Linked DNA regions of Ensifer sp. PDNC004. The main gene of each other region encodes a partner of the protein of the gene in region 2 in a complex. Links are inferred from orthologs where the notes say so. Each region holds a gene or a part of one and is shown on either strand. Other genes may lie near its edges. The genes, in order: accC, accD, JVX98_RS25810 and accB.

Region 1 (3,527 bases), 1.5 Mb from region 2 along the record:
CTTCCGCCATTCCGGCCGGCTGGCACGGCTGGATGCACCACCGGACCGACGTTTCGCCGGCCGATGAAAAGTACACGCCGCGGGAATGGCAGAAGGCGCACCGCGCCAATCCGACCGGCACGGCCAACGCCTACCGCCCACAGGGCTCGATCGCTGCCACCGGCAAGCGCCCGCGCGTAACCGGCGACTACGACGCCTGGACGCCCGGCTCCTGAATAATCTGTTCTCAGTGACGACGACGGACCGCGGAATGGGTTCCTCGATCATGGCGAGGCCACAATTGATGGTTAGCGCCTGAAATCCATGACGAACAGGATACGCGGGAGACAGGCGACGATGGCAGGTTCTGATCTGCGCAAGGCAATCGGCCAAGGAGCACGGCGTTTGGGCTTGTCCCTGCTTGCCGCCTTGCCGCTGGTCGCATCTGCGGAAGCCGTTGACGCAGCCCGCCTTTCCAACGCCGTCGCCGTCTTCTCCGGCATCGACAAGATCACCGGCCGCATCACCACCTTCGACGTCTATATCGGCGAGACCGTGCAGTTCGGCGCCCTCCAGGTCACGCCGCGCGTCTGCTATAGCCGTGACGATACGGAAGCGCAGAAGATCACCACCTTCGTCGAGGTCGAGGAAATCACGCTCGACCGCAAGATCCGCCGTATCTTTACCGGCTGGATGTTTGCCGACAGCCCCGGTCTGAACGCCGTCGAGCATCCGGTCTATGACGTCTGGCTGCAGTCTTGCAAGGCGACCTCGGACCTGCCGCCGCCGGATACCGCGCAGAAGCGCTGAGCGGCGGGGCATATCCCCATTCTTTAGAATTTGCCTTGGTTAGAAGGCGAGGTCGGGCGACGACATCGCGTTCGCGAGCAATACTTCGTATTCCGCCTTCGGCACGTCGACGGCGCCGAACGACTTCAGGTGTTCGGTGGTGAACTGTGTATCGAGCAGTTCGAAGCCGCGCGCCTTCAGTCGCTCGACCAGATGCACGAGGCAGATCTTCGAGGCGTCGGTGCGTCTGGAAAACATGCTTTCGCCGAAGAAGGCTGAGCCGAGCGAAACCCCGTAAAGCCCCCCGACCAGTTGGTCGCCTTCCCAGGCCTCGACGCTGTGGGCATAGCCCATCGAGTGCAGTGTCGCGTAGAGCGTGCGGATCTTATTGTTGATCCAGGTTGTCGGCCGGTCGGGAGCAGGGGCAGCACAGCCGTCCATGACCGCTTCGAAGGCGGTGTTGAAGCGGATGTCGAAAGGCTTTCGGCGGATGGTCTTGGCGAGGCTGCGAGAGGTGTGGAAGCCTGCGAGCGGGATCACTCCGCGAATTTCTGGCTCGACCCAGAAGAGCTCCGGATCATCGGCCGAATCGGCCATCGGGAAGAGGCCGATCGAATAGGCGCGCAGCAGCATGTCCGGCGTAATATCGGGCTGCTTGCTGCGCGTCCCTTTCAATGTCTGGTCCTTACTCGGACGTGGTGGCCAGATGCTTCTCCAGCCAGTGGATGTCGTAGTCGCCGTTGGCAATGTCCTGATTATTGATCAGGTCCTGGAACAGCGGAAGCGTCGTCTTGATGCCGTCGATGACAAATTCGTCAAGCACGCGGCGCAGGCGCATCATGCATTCGACGCGGGTACGGCCATGCACGATCAGCTTGCCGATCAGGCTGTCGTAGTAAGGCGGGATTCGGTAGCCCTGATAGGCGCCCGAATCGACGCGCACGCCAAGGCCGCCCGGCGCATGGAAATGCGTGATCGTGCCCGGGGAGGGGACGAAGGTACGCGGGTCTTCGGCATTGATGCGGCACTCGATCGCGTGGCCGGAAAACACGATGTCTTCCTGCTGGACCGAGAGACCGCCGCCGGAGGCGACGCGGATCTGCTCGTGCACGAGGTCAATGCCGGTGATCGCTTCGGTGATCGGATGCTCGACCTGAAGACGGGTGTTCATTTCGATGAAATAGAACTCGCCGTTCTCGTAGAGGAACTCGACCGTGCCGGCGCCGCGATACTTCAGCTTCTTCATGGCGTCGGCGCAGATCTGGCCGATCTTCATGCGCTGGTCGACGTTGAGGGCCGGCGAATTCGCCTCTTCCCAGACCTTCTGGTGACGGCGCTGCAGCGAGCAATCGCGTTCGCCGAGATGCACCGCATTGCCGGCGCCGTCGCCGACGATCTGGATTTCGATGTGGCGCGGCTTGGAGAGGTACTTCTCCATGTAGACGGCGTCGTTGCCGAAAGCGGCAAGCGCTTCGGTGCGGGCCGTCGCAACGGCCTCTTCGAGGTCCGCCTCGCTGCGGGCGACCTTCATGCCGCGGCCGCCGCCACCGGCGGTCGCCTTGATCAGGACCGGGAAACCGATCTTGCGGGCGACTTCGAGCGCGTTCTCCGGCTTCACTTCGCCGTCGGAACCCGGAACGACCGGGATGCCAAGTTCCTGCGCCGTCTGCTTGGCGGTGATCTTGTCACCCATGATGCGGATGTGTTCCGCCGTCGGGCCGATGAAGGTGATGTCGTGCGCTTCGAGGATTTCGGCGAACTTGGCGTTTTCCGACAGGAAGCCGTAGCCCGGATGCACGGCGTCGGCACCGGTGATTTCGCAGGCGGCGACGATCTGGTGAATGTTCAGATAGCTATCGCGCGAGGGCGGCGGGCCGATGCAGACGCTCTCGTCGGCGAGGCGAACATGCATGGCGTCGGCGTCGGCCGTGGAATGAACGGCGACCGTGGCGATGCCGAGTTCCTTGCAGGCACGAAGCACGCGAAGGGCGATTTCGCCGCGATTGGCAATGAGAATTTTCGAGATCATCGCCGCGCCGCCTTATTCGATTACGATCAGCGGTTCGCCATATTCGACGGGGGCTGCGTCCTGGACGAAGATTTCGGTGACCTTGCCCGAGCGCGGAGCCGGGATCTGGTTCATCGTCTTCATCGCTTCGATGATGAGGATCGTCTGGCCTTCCTTGACCGTGGCACCGACCTCAACGAAGGGGCGGGCTCCCGGTGCGGGGGACAGGTAGGCAGTGCCGACCATCGGCGCGGTCACGGCATTCTTCGATGCGCGGGCGCTCTCGGCGGCGGGAGCGGCAACGGCGTTTGCCGGGGCGGCCGCTGCGGCGGGCATCTGGTAAGCCGGCATCTGCGGCATGGCCATCGGCATCGCAACCGGCGTGCCGTTGCGCGAAACGCGAATGCGCAGGTCGTCCTGCTCGACTTCGATCTCGGTCAGATCGGTGTCCTTGAGAATATTGGCGAGATCGCGGATCAGCGCCTGGTCGATACCTGGTTTCTTGTCAGCCATGGAATATGAGCCTCTTGTGTTCTTTTTATTTCGACGGATTTGTCAGGTTCTTTAGCGCATGCAGCGCAAGAATGTAACTCTGTGCGCCGAAGCCGCAGATGACGCCCTTGACGGCGGGTGCGATCATCGACTTGTGGCGGAACTCCTCACGCGCATGGATGTTCGAGAGGTGCAGTTCGACGACCGGAATGCCGATGGCGCGGATGGCATCATGAAGTGCGATCGACGTGTGGCCATA
Region 2 (3,572 bases):
GGGCCATTCGACGCCCGCAAGACCACGCTCGATCGCCGCTTCTGACACATCGAAACCGGCGGCCCGTACCGCGCGGATCGCCGCTGCGGCATTGGCATACTGGTGGCGGCCCGGCAGCTTCGGCAGCGGCAGGTCGGCGAGCCCGCCTTCGTCCTGATAGACGAGGCGACCGAACTCCTCATGCGCCATGAAATCCTGGCCGTAGACGAACATCGGGCAGCCGAGGCGCTCGGCGGTCGAGACCAGCACATCCCGGGCGGCCTCTTCCTCCTGCTGGCCGATCACCACAGGGCAACCACGCTTCATGATGCCTGCCTTTTCGGCGGCAATCAGCTCCACCCGATCGCCGAGATAGGCCTGATGGTCGAGCGAGATCGGCATGACGACCGAAACGGCCGGACGGGCAATGACGTTGGTCGCATCGAAACGACCGCCAAGGCCGACCTCGATGATCGCTACATCGGCCGGATGCTCGGCAAAGAGCACGAAGGTAACGGCGGTCAGGATCTCGAAGACGGTGATCTTCTCGCCGCCATTGGCTTCAGCAACGCGACGCACGGCATCGGCGAGAACGGGATCGCTGACGAGCTTCCCCTTGCCGCCCTTGACGCCCAGGCGATAGCGCTCGTGCCAGTTGACGAGATGTGGCGAGGTATGGACGTGAACACTGAGGCCGGCTGCTTCCAGGATCGCCCGAGAAAACGCGGTTGCCGAGCCTTTGCCGTTGGTACCGGCGACATGGATCACCGGCGGCAGGCGGTCCTGGGGATTGCCGAGAGCTGCGAGAAGCCGGGTGATCCTGTCCAGCGACAAGTCGAAGCCCTTGGGGTGAAGGGCGAGAAGTTTTTCGATCTCATAGCCCGCTTCGCTGGCTTCCACCGCTGCCATCTCTTAACCCCGCCCCGACACGCTCGGCTGCTACAGGGCGCGCCCTATAGGCCGTCTACCGATCGCTGTAACGCCCTGAGTTGCAGCATCCCCGCTCACAAGAAATCGCGGAGATGCATCATTTTGTTCTATACAGTTCAGCCGACGCAGCGCTTCAGGCGCTGGCAGCGACCGGCAAGGCGGCCGGCTGCGTGCCGCCGTTGAGCTTCGAGGCTTCCGCCGGCTTCTTCATCAGGATCTTCAGAACCCGGGCGAGCGTCGACGGCAGATCATGGCGCTTGACGACCATGTCGACCATGCCATGCTCCAGCAGGTATTCCGACGTCTGGAAACCTTCCGGCAGCTTCTCGCGCAGCGTCTGCTCGATCACGCGCTTGCCGGCAAAGCCGATTTCAGCGCCCGGCTCGGCCATGTGAATGTCGCCGAGCATCGCGTAGGATGCGGTAACGCCACCGGTGGTCGGGTTGGTGAGCACGACGATATAGGGAAGGCCCGCTTCCTTGAGCATGTTGACGGCAACCGTGGTGCGCGGCAGCTGCATCAGCGACAGGATGCCTTCCTGCATGCGCGCGCCGCCGGAAGCCGGGAAGATGACCAGCGGGCACTTCTCGGAAATTGCCCGTTCGAAGGCCTTGATGATCGCCTCGCCGGCAGCCATGCCGAGCGAGCCGCCAATGAAGTTGAATTCGTGCACGACGGCGACGAGCTTGACGCCCTGGACGCGGCCGAGACCGGCAACGATCGTGTCTTCAAGTTCGGTCTTGGCACGGCTGTCGCGCAGACGGTCCGAGTACTTCTTGGAATCGCGGAACTTCAGCGGATCCTGGGCAACCTTAGGCTGCGGAAGCGCTTCAAAGATGCCGCCGTCGAACAGGTCCTTCAACCGCGCCTTGGCCGGCATCTTCATGTGGAAGCCGGACTGCGGGATGACCCACTTGTTTTCCTCGAGATCGCGGTGGAACACCATCTCGCCGGTTTCCGGGCACTTGATCCAGAGATTTTCCGGAACTTCCCGGCGGCCCAGCATCGAGTTGATCTTCGGCCGAACGTAGTTTGTGATCCAGTTCACTTAGTAACTCCTGAAGATTTCCTTCGGGTTGTGCGCGCTAATATAGGCAATTATTCGGCTGCTGCGAGACGTGCGGACCGCACGCCTGCCGAGAGCCCTCTCACCAGCGCTTCGACACCCGGAACCGTCGCATCGGTCGCCTTGCCCTCTTCGGTCAGGCTCGACGCGATCTGGTTGACGATCGCCGTACCGACGACCACACCATCGGCAGATGCTCCGATGGCCCTTGCATGTTCCGCCGTCTTGACGCCGAAACCGACGCAAACGGGCAGATTGGTGTGTGCCTTGATACGCCCGACGGCGCCACCGATCAACGACGGATCGGGCAGAGCCGATCCAGTGATGCCGTTCATCGACACGTAGTAGACGAAACCGGAGGTGTTTTCGAGCACCTTCGGCAGGCGACGGTCGTCCGTGGTCGGCGTCGCCAGGCGAATGAAGTTGATGCCCTTTTCCAGCGCCGGGATGCAGAGCTCGTCGTCCATTTCCGGCGGCAGGTCGACGACGATCAGGCCGTCGATCCCGGCTGAAAGCGCATCCGTCAGGAAGCGGTCGACGCCGTAGATATAGATCGGGTTGTAATAGCCCATCAGCACGATCGGGGTGCGCTCGTCGTCCTCGCGGAAGCGGCGGGCGATTTCGAGCGTCTTTTCAAGCGTCTGGCCGCCCTTCAGCGAGCGCTGGCCAGCCAACTGGATCGCCGGGCCGTCGGCCATCGGGTCAGAGAACGGCATGCCGAGTTCGATGACGTCGGCGCCGGCCTTCGGCAGCGCCTTCATGATCGAGACCGACGTCTCGAAATCCGGATCGCCGCCCATGAAATAGGTGACGAGGACCGGACGTCCTTCGGCCGCGACATCGGCAAATCGCTTGTCCATGCGTGCGGTCATGATCTTACTGCCCCATTCCCAGTAACTTGCCGACGGTGAAGATGTCCTTGTCGCCACGGCCGGAGAGGTTCATCAGGATGATCTCGTCCTTGCCCATCTTCGGCGCGCGCTTGATCACCTCGGCAAGCGCATGCGACGGCTCGAGCGCCGGGATGATGCCCTCGAGACGGGTCAGCGTCTGGAAGGCTTCGAGCGCTTCGTGGTCCATGATCGGCACGTATTCGACGCGGCCGACATCGTTGAGCCAGGCGTGCTCCGGACCGATGCCGGGATAATCGAGGCCGGCCGAAATCGAATGGCCTTCCTTGATCTGTCCGTCGCCGTCCTGCAGCAGATAGGTGCGGTTGCCGTGCAGCACGCCCGGCGAACCGGCGGTGATCGAGGCGCAATGCTCGTCGCCTTCAATGCCCTTGCCGCCGGCTTCGACGCCGACGATCTTGACGCTCTCGTCATCGAGGAACGGATGGAAGATGCCGATCGCGTTGGAGCCACCACCAACGGCGGCAATGACGAGATCCGGCAGCCGGCCTTCGGCAGCGAGCATCTGCTCCTTGGCTTCCTGGCCGATGACGGCCTGGAAATCGCGGACCATCTCCGGATAGGGATGCGGGCCGGCAGCCGTGCCGATCAGGTAGTAGGTGTTGTCGACATTGGTGACCCAGTCACGCAGCGCTTCATTCATGGCGTCCTTGAGCGTGCCGCTGCCGGCGGTTACCGGCTTTACC
Region 3 (3,411 bases), 760 kb from region 2 along the record:
CTGGCACCCGCCACGGCGTCGCGCGCTCATTCCGGGCGCTGAAACGCACTGGCCGTTTGAACGCCTGCATGTATCCTTGCGTCCGCTTCGATCGAAAGGCACATGCAGAGGAGATTGAAATGCCGACCCTCTTCCGGTTCCTGTTCTTCTGTGCCGTTATCGCCGGGATAGTGTACGGCACGATGATCTCTCTCGTCACCTTCGTCGAGCCGACGCAGCGCGACGTCACCGTCAAGATTCCGTCCGAACGGGTGAACAAGACCCAATGAGCGATCTTTCCGCCGCCCACGTCGAGGCTTTCCTCGAAATGATGAGCGCCGAGCGGGGTGCCGCGATCAACACGCTGCAATCCTACGAGCGTGATCTCGAAGATGCCTCCTCGCACCTGCGCACACTTGGAACCGGGCTGACGGCAGCGACACCGGACGATCTTCGCGGGTATCTCGCCCACCTCGCCGGCCAGGGCTTCAAGGCGTCCTCGCAGGCGCGGCGGCTTTCGGCACTCAGGCAGTTCTACAAGTTCCTCTACGCCGAAGGCATGCGCGGCGACGACCCGACGGGGATCCTCGACACACCGAAGAAGGGACGCAGCCTGCCGAAGACGCTAAGCGTCGACGACGTCTCGCGGTTGATCGGCCAGGCGGAGACCGAGGCGGCAGCCGGCGGCGCCGACCACCTCGGCAGATTGCGCATGCATGCGCTGATCGAACTGCTCTATGCGACCGGCATGCGCGTCAGCGAACTCGTGTCGCTGCCGGCAAGCGTGCTGGCGCAGAACGGCCGCTTCCTCGTCATCCGCGGCAAGGGCAACAAGGACCGCCTCGTGCCGCTGTCGCAGGCGGCGATCCGGGCCATGCGGGCCTATGGCGAGGCGCTCGCCGACGAGATGGCGCGCGACGAAACTGGCAACCGCGAGAACCCGTGGCTCTTTCCCTCCTCGGGCAAGCAGGGCTTCCTGCCGCGCCAGGTTTTTGCGCGCGACCTGAAATCGCTTGCGGCCCGCGCCGGAATAAGGGTCGCCACGATCTCCCCGCACGTGCTCAGGCATGCCTTCGCCAGCCACCTGCTCGCCAATGGCGCCGACCTTCGCGCGGTGCAGGAACTGCTGGGGCATTCAGACATTTCCACGACACAAATCTATACGCATGTGCTGGAAGAACGGCTGCACAACCTCGTGCAAAACCATCACCCTCTTGCCAAACAGGCGAAAAAACAGGATTAGGACCGCCGGGCAGGCTGGTTTCGGCCCGCAGACCCTTGTCGCAAAATGATCGGAAACGCATCTCATGCACAACTATCTCGATTTCGAAAAACCCATCTCCGACCTCGAAGGCAAGATTCTCGAATTGAAGAAGCTCGCCGGCGAAGACGAGAGCGTGAACACTTCGGATGAGATCGAACGCCTGGAGACGCGCGTCCGCGACGCGATGGTCGAGATCTATTCCAAGCTGACGCCGTGGCAGAAGACCCAGGTCGCCCGCCACCCTTCGCGTCCGCACTTCCTGGACTATGCAGCAGAACTCTTCACCGAGTTCACGCCGCTTGCCGGCGACCGCAACTTCGCCAATGACGACGCCATCCAGGCTGGCCTTGCGCGTTTCCGCGGCATGCCGGTCGCCGTTCTCGGCCAGGAAAAGGGCAACGATACGAAGTCGCGCATCAAGCACAATTTCGGCAGCCCTCGTCCGGAAGGCTACCGCAAGGCGATCCGCGTCATGGAAATGGCCGATCGCTTCGGCCTGCCGCTGATCACGCTGGTCGACACCGCCGGCGCCTATCCGGGCGTTAACGCTGAAGAGCGCGGCCAGGCGGAAGCCATCGCCCGTTCGACCGAAATGTGCCTCAACGTTCGCGTGCCGATCGTCACCGTCGTCATCGGCGAAGGCGGCTCCGGCGGCGCGATTGCGATCGCCACCGGCAACCGCGTCTACATGCTGGAGCATGCGATCTACAGCGTCATCTCGCCGGAAGGCGCTGCCTCGATCCTGTGGCGCGATTCCACCCGCGCGAAGGAAGCGGCCAGCAACATGAAGATCACGTCCGAGGATCTGAAGGCGCTCGGCGTCATCGACGGCATCATCCAGGAGCCCGTCGGCGGCGCGCATCGCGACCCGAATGCGGTCATCGGTCGCACCGGAACCGTGATCGCCGACGCGCTCAAGGAACTTTCCGGACGCGATGGCGACCAGTTGCGCACCGATCGCCGACAAAAATACCTGAATATCGGCCGTAATCTCTAAGCCGGGATCGGCAGTCCTTAGGCGGGGACGGGGCGAAAGTCCCACGCCTTTCCCCTCGCCGGTCTCCATGGCCCGCGATTGCGGTAGAGTGTTTCGCAACTGCAAAGCGGAGTGTGGCCAAATCTTGGCCATATTCATAAGGTCATGAACAGCGCATCGGCAGGGCCACCCTGCAGGGTTAAGAATTCGTGAAGTATAATCGCTTAGTGATTCTCTAAAGGGCCCACCCTCGCGGACTGGGCTATCGTAGTCGAGTTTGGGTTTGAACGGGCCTCTGCTGATGCGTTTCTGGAACCTTTTAGCTTCCGCCGCCATTGTCGCCACACTTGCCGGCTGCACCAACGAAGCGCTGGATGCGACGACGTCGGTCGATATCAAGTCCGTCAAGAACAAGACCGAGTACCAGGTCTCTGCGCCGATGGTCAGAAAGATGACCGAACTCGGCATGCAGAAGCAGGCGCCGATCGCGTTGCGCATCTTCAAGGAAGAAGGCACGCTCGAGGTCTGGAAGGCCAATACGGCCAACCGTTTCCAGCTCTTGAAGACCTACAAGATCTGCGCCTGGTCCGGCAAGCTCGGCCCCAAGGTGAAGGAAGGCGACCGGCAGGCGCCGGAAGGTTTCTACCCGCTCTTCCCCCGCCAGATGAACCCCAACTCCAACTATTATCTGGCGATCAACACCGGCTATCCCAACGCCTACGACAAGGCGAACGGCCGCCAGGGCACGCACCTGATGATCCACGGCGCCTGCTCGTCGTCGGGCTGCTACTCGATGACCGACGAGCAGATGATCGAGATCTTCGCGCTCGCCCGCGACAGCTTCAAAGGCGGCCAGGAAAGCGTACAGCTGCAAGCCTTCCCCTTCCGCATGACCGCGGAAAACATGGCGCGGCACCGCGACAATCCGAATATCGACTTCTGGAAAATGCTGAAGGTCGGTTACGACCAGTTCGAAGTCACCAAGCGTCCGCCGGAAGTCAACGTCTGCGAAAAGAAGTACGTCTTCAACCAGCAGGCCTCCGGCCCGTTCAACCCCGGCGGCCAGTGCCCGGCGATGTCGACGCCGCCGGCGCTGCAGGTGGCCATGGCTGGCTTCGAGAAGACCTACCAGACCGACTACGACAAGGCCATGAAGAAGTATGACGGCATGGTCTGGTACGAGCCGAGCGAG
Region 4 (3,534 bases), 1.5 Mb from region 2 along the record:
AAGCGTCGTCTTGATGCCGTCGATGACAAATTCGTCAAGCACGCGGCGCAGGCGCATCATGCATTCGACGCGGGTACGGCCATGCACGATCAGCTTGCCGATCAGGCTGTCGTAGTAAGGCGGGATTCGGTAGCCCTGATAGGCGCCCGAATCGACGCGCACGCCAAGGCCGCCCGGCGCATGGAAATGCGTGATCGTGCCCGGGGAGGGGACGAAGGTACGCGGGTCTTCGGCATTGATGCGGCACTCGATCGCGTGGCCGGAAAACACGATGTCTTCCTGCTGGACCGAGAGACCGCCGCCGGAGGCGACGCGGATCTGCTCGTGCACGAGGTCAATGCCGGTGATCGCTTCGGTGATCGGATGCTCGACCTGAAGACGGGTGTTCATTTCGATGAAATAGAACTCGCCGTTCTCGTAGAGGAACTCGACCGTGCCGGCGCCGCGATACTTCAGCTTCTTCATGGCGTCGGCGCAGATCTGGCCGATCTTCATGCGCTGGTCGACGTTGAGGGCCGGCGAATTCGCCTCTTCCCAGACCTTCTGGTGACGGCGCTGCAGCGAGCAATCGCGTTCGCCGAGATGCACCGCATTGCCGGCGCCGTCGCCGACGATCTGGATTTCGATGTGGCGCGGCTTGGAGAGGTACTTCTCCATGTAGACGGCGTCGTTGCCGAAAGCGGCAAGCGCTTCGGTGCGGGCCGTCGCAACGGCCTCTTCGAGGTCCGCCTCGCTGCGGGCGACCTTCATGCCGCGGCCGCCGCCACCGGCGGTCGCCTTGATCAGGACCGGGAAACCGATCTTGCGGGCGACTTCGAGCGCGTTCTCCGGCTTCACTTCGCCGTCGGAACCCGGAACGACCGGGATGCCAAGTTCCTGCGCCGTCTGCTTGGCGGTGATCTTGTCACCCATGATGCGGATGTGTTCCGCCGTCGGGCCGATGAAGGTGATGTCGTGCGCTTCGAGGATTTCGGCGAACTTGGCGTTTTCCGACAGGAAGCCGTAGCCCGGATGCACGGCGTCGGCACCGGTGATTTCGCAGGCGGCGACGATCTGGTGAATGTTCAGATAGCTATCGCGCGAGGGCGGCGGGCCGATGCAGACGCTCTCGTCGGCGAGGCGAACATGCATGGCGTCGGCGTCGGCCGTGGAATGAACGGCGACCGTGGCGATGCCGAGTTCCTTGCAGGCACGAAGCACGCGAAGGGCGATTTCGCCGCGATTGGCAATGAGAATTTTCGAGATCATCGCCGCGCCGCCTTATTCGATTACGATCAGCGGTTCGCCATATTCGACGGGGGCTGCGTCCTGGACGAAGATTTCGGTGACCTTGCCCGAGCGCGGAGCCGGGATCTGGTTCATCGTCTTCATCGCTTCGATGATGAGGATCGTCTGGCCTTCCTTGACCGTGGCACCGACCTCAACGAAGGGGCGGGCTCCCGGTGCGGGGGACAGGTAGGCAGTGCCGACCATCGGCGCGGTCACGGCATTCTTCGATGCGCGGGCGCTCTCGGCGGCGGGAGCGGCAACGGCGTTTGCCGGGGCGGCCGCTGCGGCGGGCATCTGGTAAGCCGGCATCTGCGGCATGGCCATCGGCATCGCAACCGGCGTGCCGTTGCGCGAAACGCGAATGCGCAGGTCGTCCTGCTCGACTTCGATCTCGGTCAGATCGGTGTCCTTGAGAATATTGGCGAGATCGCGGATCAGCGCCTGGTCGATACCTGGTTTCTTGTCAGCCATGGAATATGAGCCTCTTGTGTTCTTTTTATTTCGACGGATTTGTCAGGTTCTTTAGCGCATGCAGCGCAAGAATGTAACTCTGTGCGCCGAAGCCGCAGATGACGCCCTTGACGGCGGGTGCGATCATCGACTTGTGGCGGAACTCCTCACGCGCATGGATGTTCGAGAGGTGCAGTTCGACGACCGGAATGCCGATGGCGCGGATGGCATCATGAAGTGCGATCGACGTGTGGCCATAGGCAGCCGGGTTGATTGCAACGCCTGCGGCGACGTTGCCGGCCTCGTGCAGCCAATCGACCAGCGTTCCCTCATGGTTCGACTGGCGGAAATCGACGTCGAAGCCGAGCGCCTTGCCTTCCGCCTTGCACATGGCCTCGATGTCGGCCAGCGTCTGCCCACCATAAATACCCGGTTCGCGCTTGCCCAGCGCATTCAGGTTGGGGCCGTTCAGCACGAAAATGGTCGATGGCATAAGGGATTCCGGTCCGGTCATGGAGGGTTACCTATAGACTGATGGTCCCGCGAGGAAAAGCCCTTTGGGCCCCCGCGGGATTTGTCCACAGTCATGGGAAGGTTTGTCAGCAGGCTGTCTTGCCGCATTCGCGCATATTGGCGACCTTGCCTTCGATCTCCTCGGCGCCGACTGCTCCGAAGACCGCTTCGTTGCCGATGACGTAGGAAGGCGTTCCGGTGATGCCGAGGTCGTTGGCAAGGCTGTAGGCCTCGCGCACGGCCGCGTCATGCGGCTCCTTTTCCATCTTGGCGCGCAGGTCCTTTTCGGAAACGCCGAGCTTGGCGGCAACCGCAAGCGCCGTCTCCTCCGTGGCGCGGTCCTCGCCGCCGAGCAGCGCCCGGTGGAAGTCGCCGTATTTTTCCGGAGCGACCAGGCGGAAGGCGGCGCTCACCTTGTGGGCGGCCAGCGAATCCGGGCCGAGGATCGGCAGTTCCTTCAGCACAAAGCGCACGTTCTTGTCCTTGGCGAGGATGTCGTCCATGTCGGAAAGCGCGCGTTTGCAGTAGCCGCAATTGTAGTCGTAGAACTCGACGACGGTGACGTCGCCCTTGGGGTTGCCGAGCACCATGTCATAGTCGGAATTGAAGATCGCCTTCTTGTTCTCAGTGATCGCGCCTTCCGCCGCTTCCTGCTGCTTGGCGCGCTGCTTCGTCGTCAGCGCCTCCTGGACCTCGAGCATGATCTCCGGATTGGCGATCAGGTATTCCTTGATGAAGGCGCCGATCTCTTCCTTCTGCTTCGCGTCGAGCGCGAACGCGTTTTGGGGCAGGCTGACCCCGGCCACGAACGCTGCGAGCGTCCCGGCGGCAATCATCTTGGTGCTGAAGTTCATTTCTACCTCGTTGTCCTTGCGTATCCTGTGTGTCGTCCATCGCGTGTCGCCGGGTCAACCGGCTGTTCTGAGTGACAACAGGATTCCTCGTATCCGCAATATGCCGGCAGCATAGGGTGGGTGTTGCGGAAACGAAACGGCAAAATCGGCGGAAATACGGCACTCGCGGACTTGTGAAGGTCATTTTCATCGGGCAAAGGGCTGGAGAACAGCCGCATATCGAGGATTTTCCGTTGGTAGATTTGTCAAAACGCAGTGCCGTCGAACCTTTCCATGCGATGGACGTACTGGCGGAGGCGACTCGTCGCCGCGACGCCGGCCACCCGGTGATCTCGATGGCGGTCGGGCAGCCTGCCCACCCGGCGCCCAAAGCAGCTCTCGACGCTGCGCGCAAGGCGCTTGAGCATGGCAGGCTCGGCTATACCGACGCGCTCGGCACCTTGTCGCT

What was found.
Region 1: the proteins of accD (region 2) and accC are in contact, whole or in part, in a solved structure (PDB 8UXZ), measured with the Escherichia coli proteins. The link is inferred for Ensifer sp. PDNC004 from one-to-one orthologs.
Region 3: the proteins of accD (region 2) and JVX98_RS25810 are in contact, whole or in part, in a solved structure (PDB 8UXZ), measured with the Escherichia coli proteins. The link is inferred for Ensifer sp. PDNC004 from one-to-one orthologs.
Region 4: the proteins of accD (region 2) and accB are in contact, whole or in part, in a solved structure (PDB 8UXZ), measured with the Escherichia coli proteins. The link is inferred for Ensifer sp. PDNC004 from one-to-one orthologs.

The regions. Positions count from the first base shown.
Region 1 is NZ_CP070353.1:1,438,171-1,441,697, reverse strand. Bases 626-3,527 are described here. They hold accC (acetyl-CoA carboxylase biotin carboxylase subunit), read right to left. Parts: upstream 2,798-3,527; coding sequence 1,454-2,797; downstream 626-1,453. Other genes in these bases: aroQ (type II 3-dehydroquinate dehydratase), read right to left, coding at 3,315-3,527; accB (acetyl-CoA carboxylase biotin carboxyl carrier protein), read right to left, coding at 2,810-3,289; aat (leucyl/phenylalanyl-tRNA--protein transferase), read right to left, coding at 829-1,443; JVX98_RS15280 (DUF2155 domain-containing protein), read left to right, coding at 626-789. Also shown: JVX98_RS15285 (NADH:ubiquinone oxidoreductase subunit NDUFA12), read left to right, coding at 1-215; more of JVX98_RS15280, read left to right, coding at 337-625. UniProt on the Escherichia coli protein: This protein is a component of the acetyl coenzyme A carboxylase complex; first, biotin carboxylase catalyzes the carboxylation of the carrier protein and then the transcarboxylase transfers the carboxyl group to form malonyl-CoA.
Region 2 is NZ_CP070353.1:2,894,231-2,897,802, forward strand. The notes cover bases 1-2,947. They hold accD (acetyl-CoA carboxylase, carboxyltransferase subunit beta), read right to left. Parts: upstream 1,958-2,947; coding sequence 1,043-1,957; downstream 1-1,042. Other genes in these bases: JVX98_RS22370 (folylpolyglutamate synthase/dihydrofolate synthase family protein), read right to left, coding at 1-888; trpA (tryptophan synthase subunit alpha), read right to left, coding at 2,008-2,847; trpB (tryptophan synthase subunit beta), read right to left, coding at 2,852-2,947. Outside these bases: more of trpB, read right to left, coding at 2,948-3,572.
Region 3 is NZ_CP070353.1:3,649,197-3,652,607, reverse strand. What follows is about bases 478-3,263. They hold JVX98_RS25810 (acetyl-CoA carboxylase carboxyltransferase subunit alpha), read left to right. Parts: upstream 478-1,286; coding sequence 1,287-2,240; downstream 2,241-3,263. Other genes in these bases: JVX98_RS25805 (murein L,D-transpeptidase family protein), read left to right, coding at 2,521-3,263; xerD (site-specific tyrosine recombinase XerD), read left to right, coding at 478-1,222. In the rest of the region: JVX98_RS25820 (hypothetical protein), read left to right, coding at 120-269; more of xerD, read left to right, coding at 266-477; more of JVX98_RS25805, read left to right, coding at 3,264-3,411. UniProt on the Escherichia coli protein: Component of the acetyl coenzyme A carboxylase (ACC) complex. First, biotin carboxylase catalyzes the carboxylation of biotin on its carrier protein (BCCP) and then the CO(2) group is transferred by the carboxyltransferase to acetyl-CoA to form malonyl-CoA.
Region 4 is NZ_CP070353.1:1,436,615-1,440,148, reverse strand. Bases 1-2,909 are described here. They hold accB (acetyl-CoA carboxylase biotin carboxyl carrier protein), read right to left. Parts: upstream 1,741-2,909; coding sequence 1,261-1,740; downstream 1-1,260. Other genes in these bases: JVX98_RS15255 (DsbA family protein), read right to left, coding at 2,319-2,909; aroQ (type II 3-dehydroquinate dehydratase), read right to left, coding at 1,766-2,212; accC (acetyl-CoA carboxylase biotin carboxylase subunit), read right to left, coding at 1-1,248. Also shown: more of JVX98_RS15255, read right to left, coding at 2,910-3,086; JVX98_RS15250 (pyridoxal phosphate-dependent aminotransferase), read left to right, coding at 3,320-3,534. UniProt on the Escherichia coli protein: This protein is a component of the acetyl coenzyme A carboxylase complex; first, biotin carboxylase catalyzes the carboxylation of the carrier protein and then the transcarboxylase transfers the carboxyl group to form malonyl-CoA.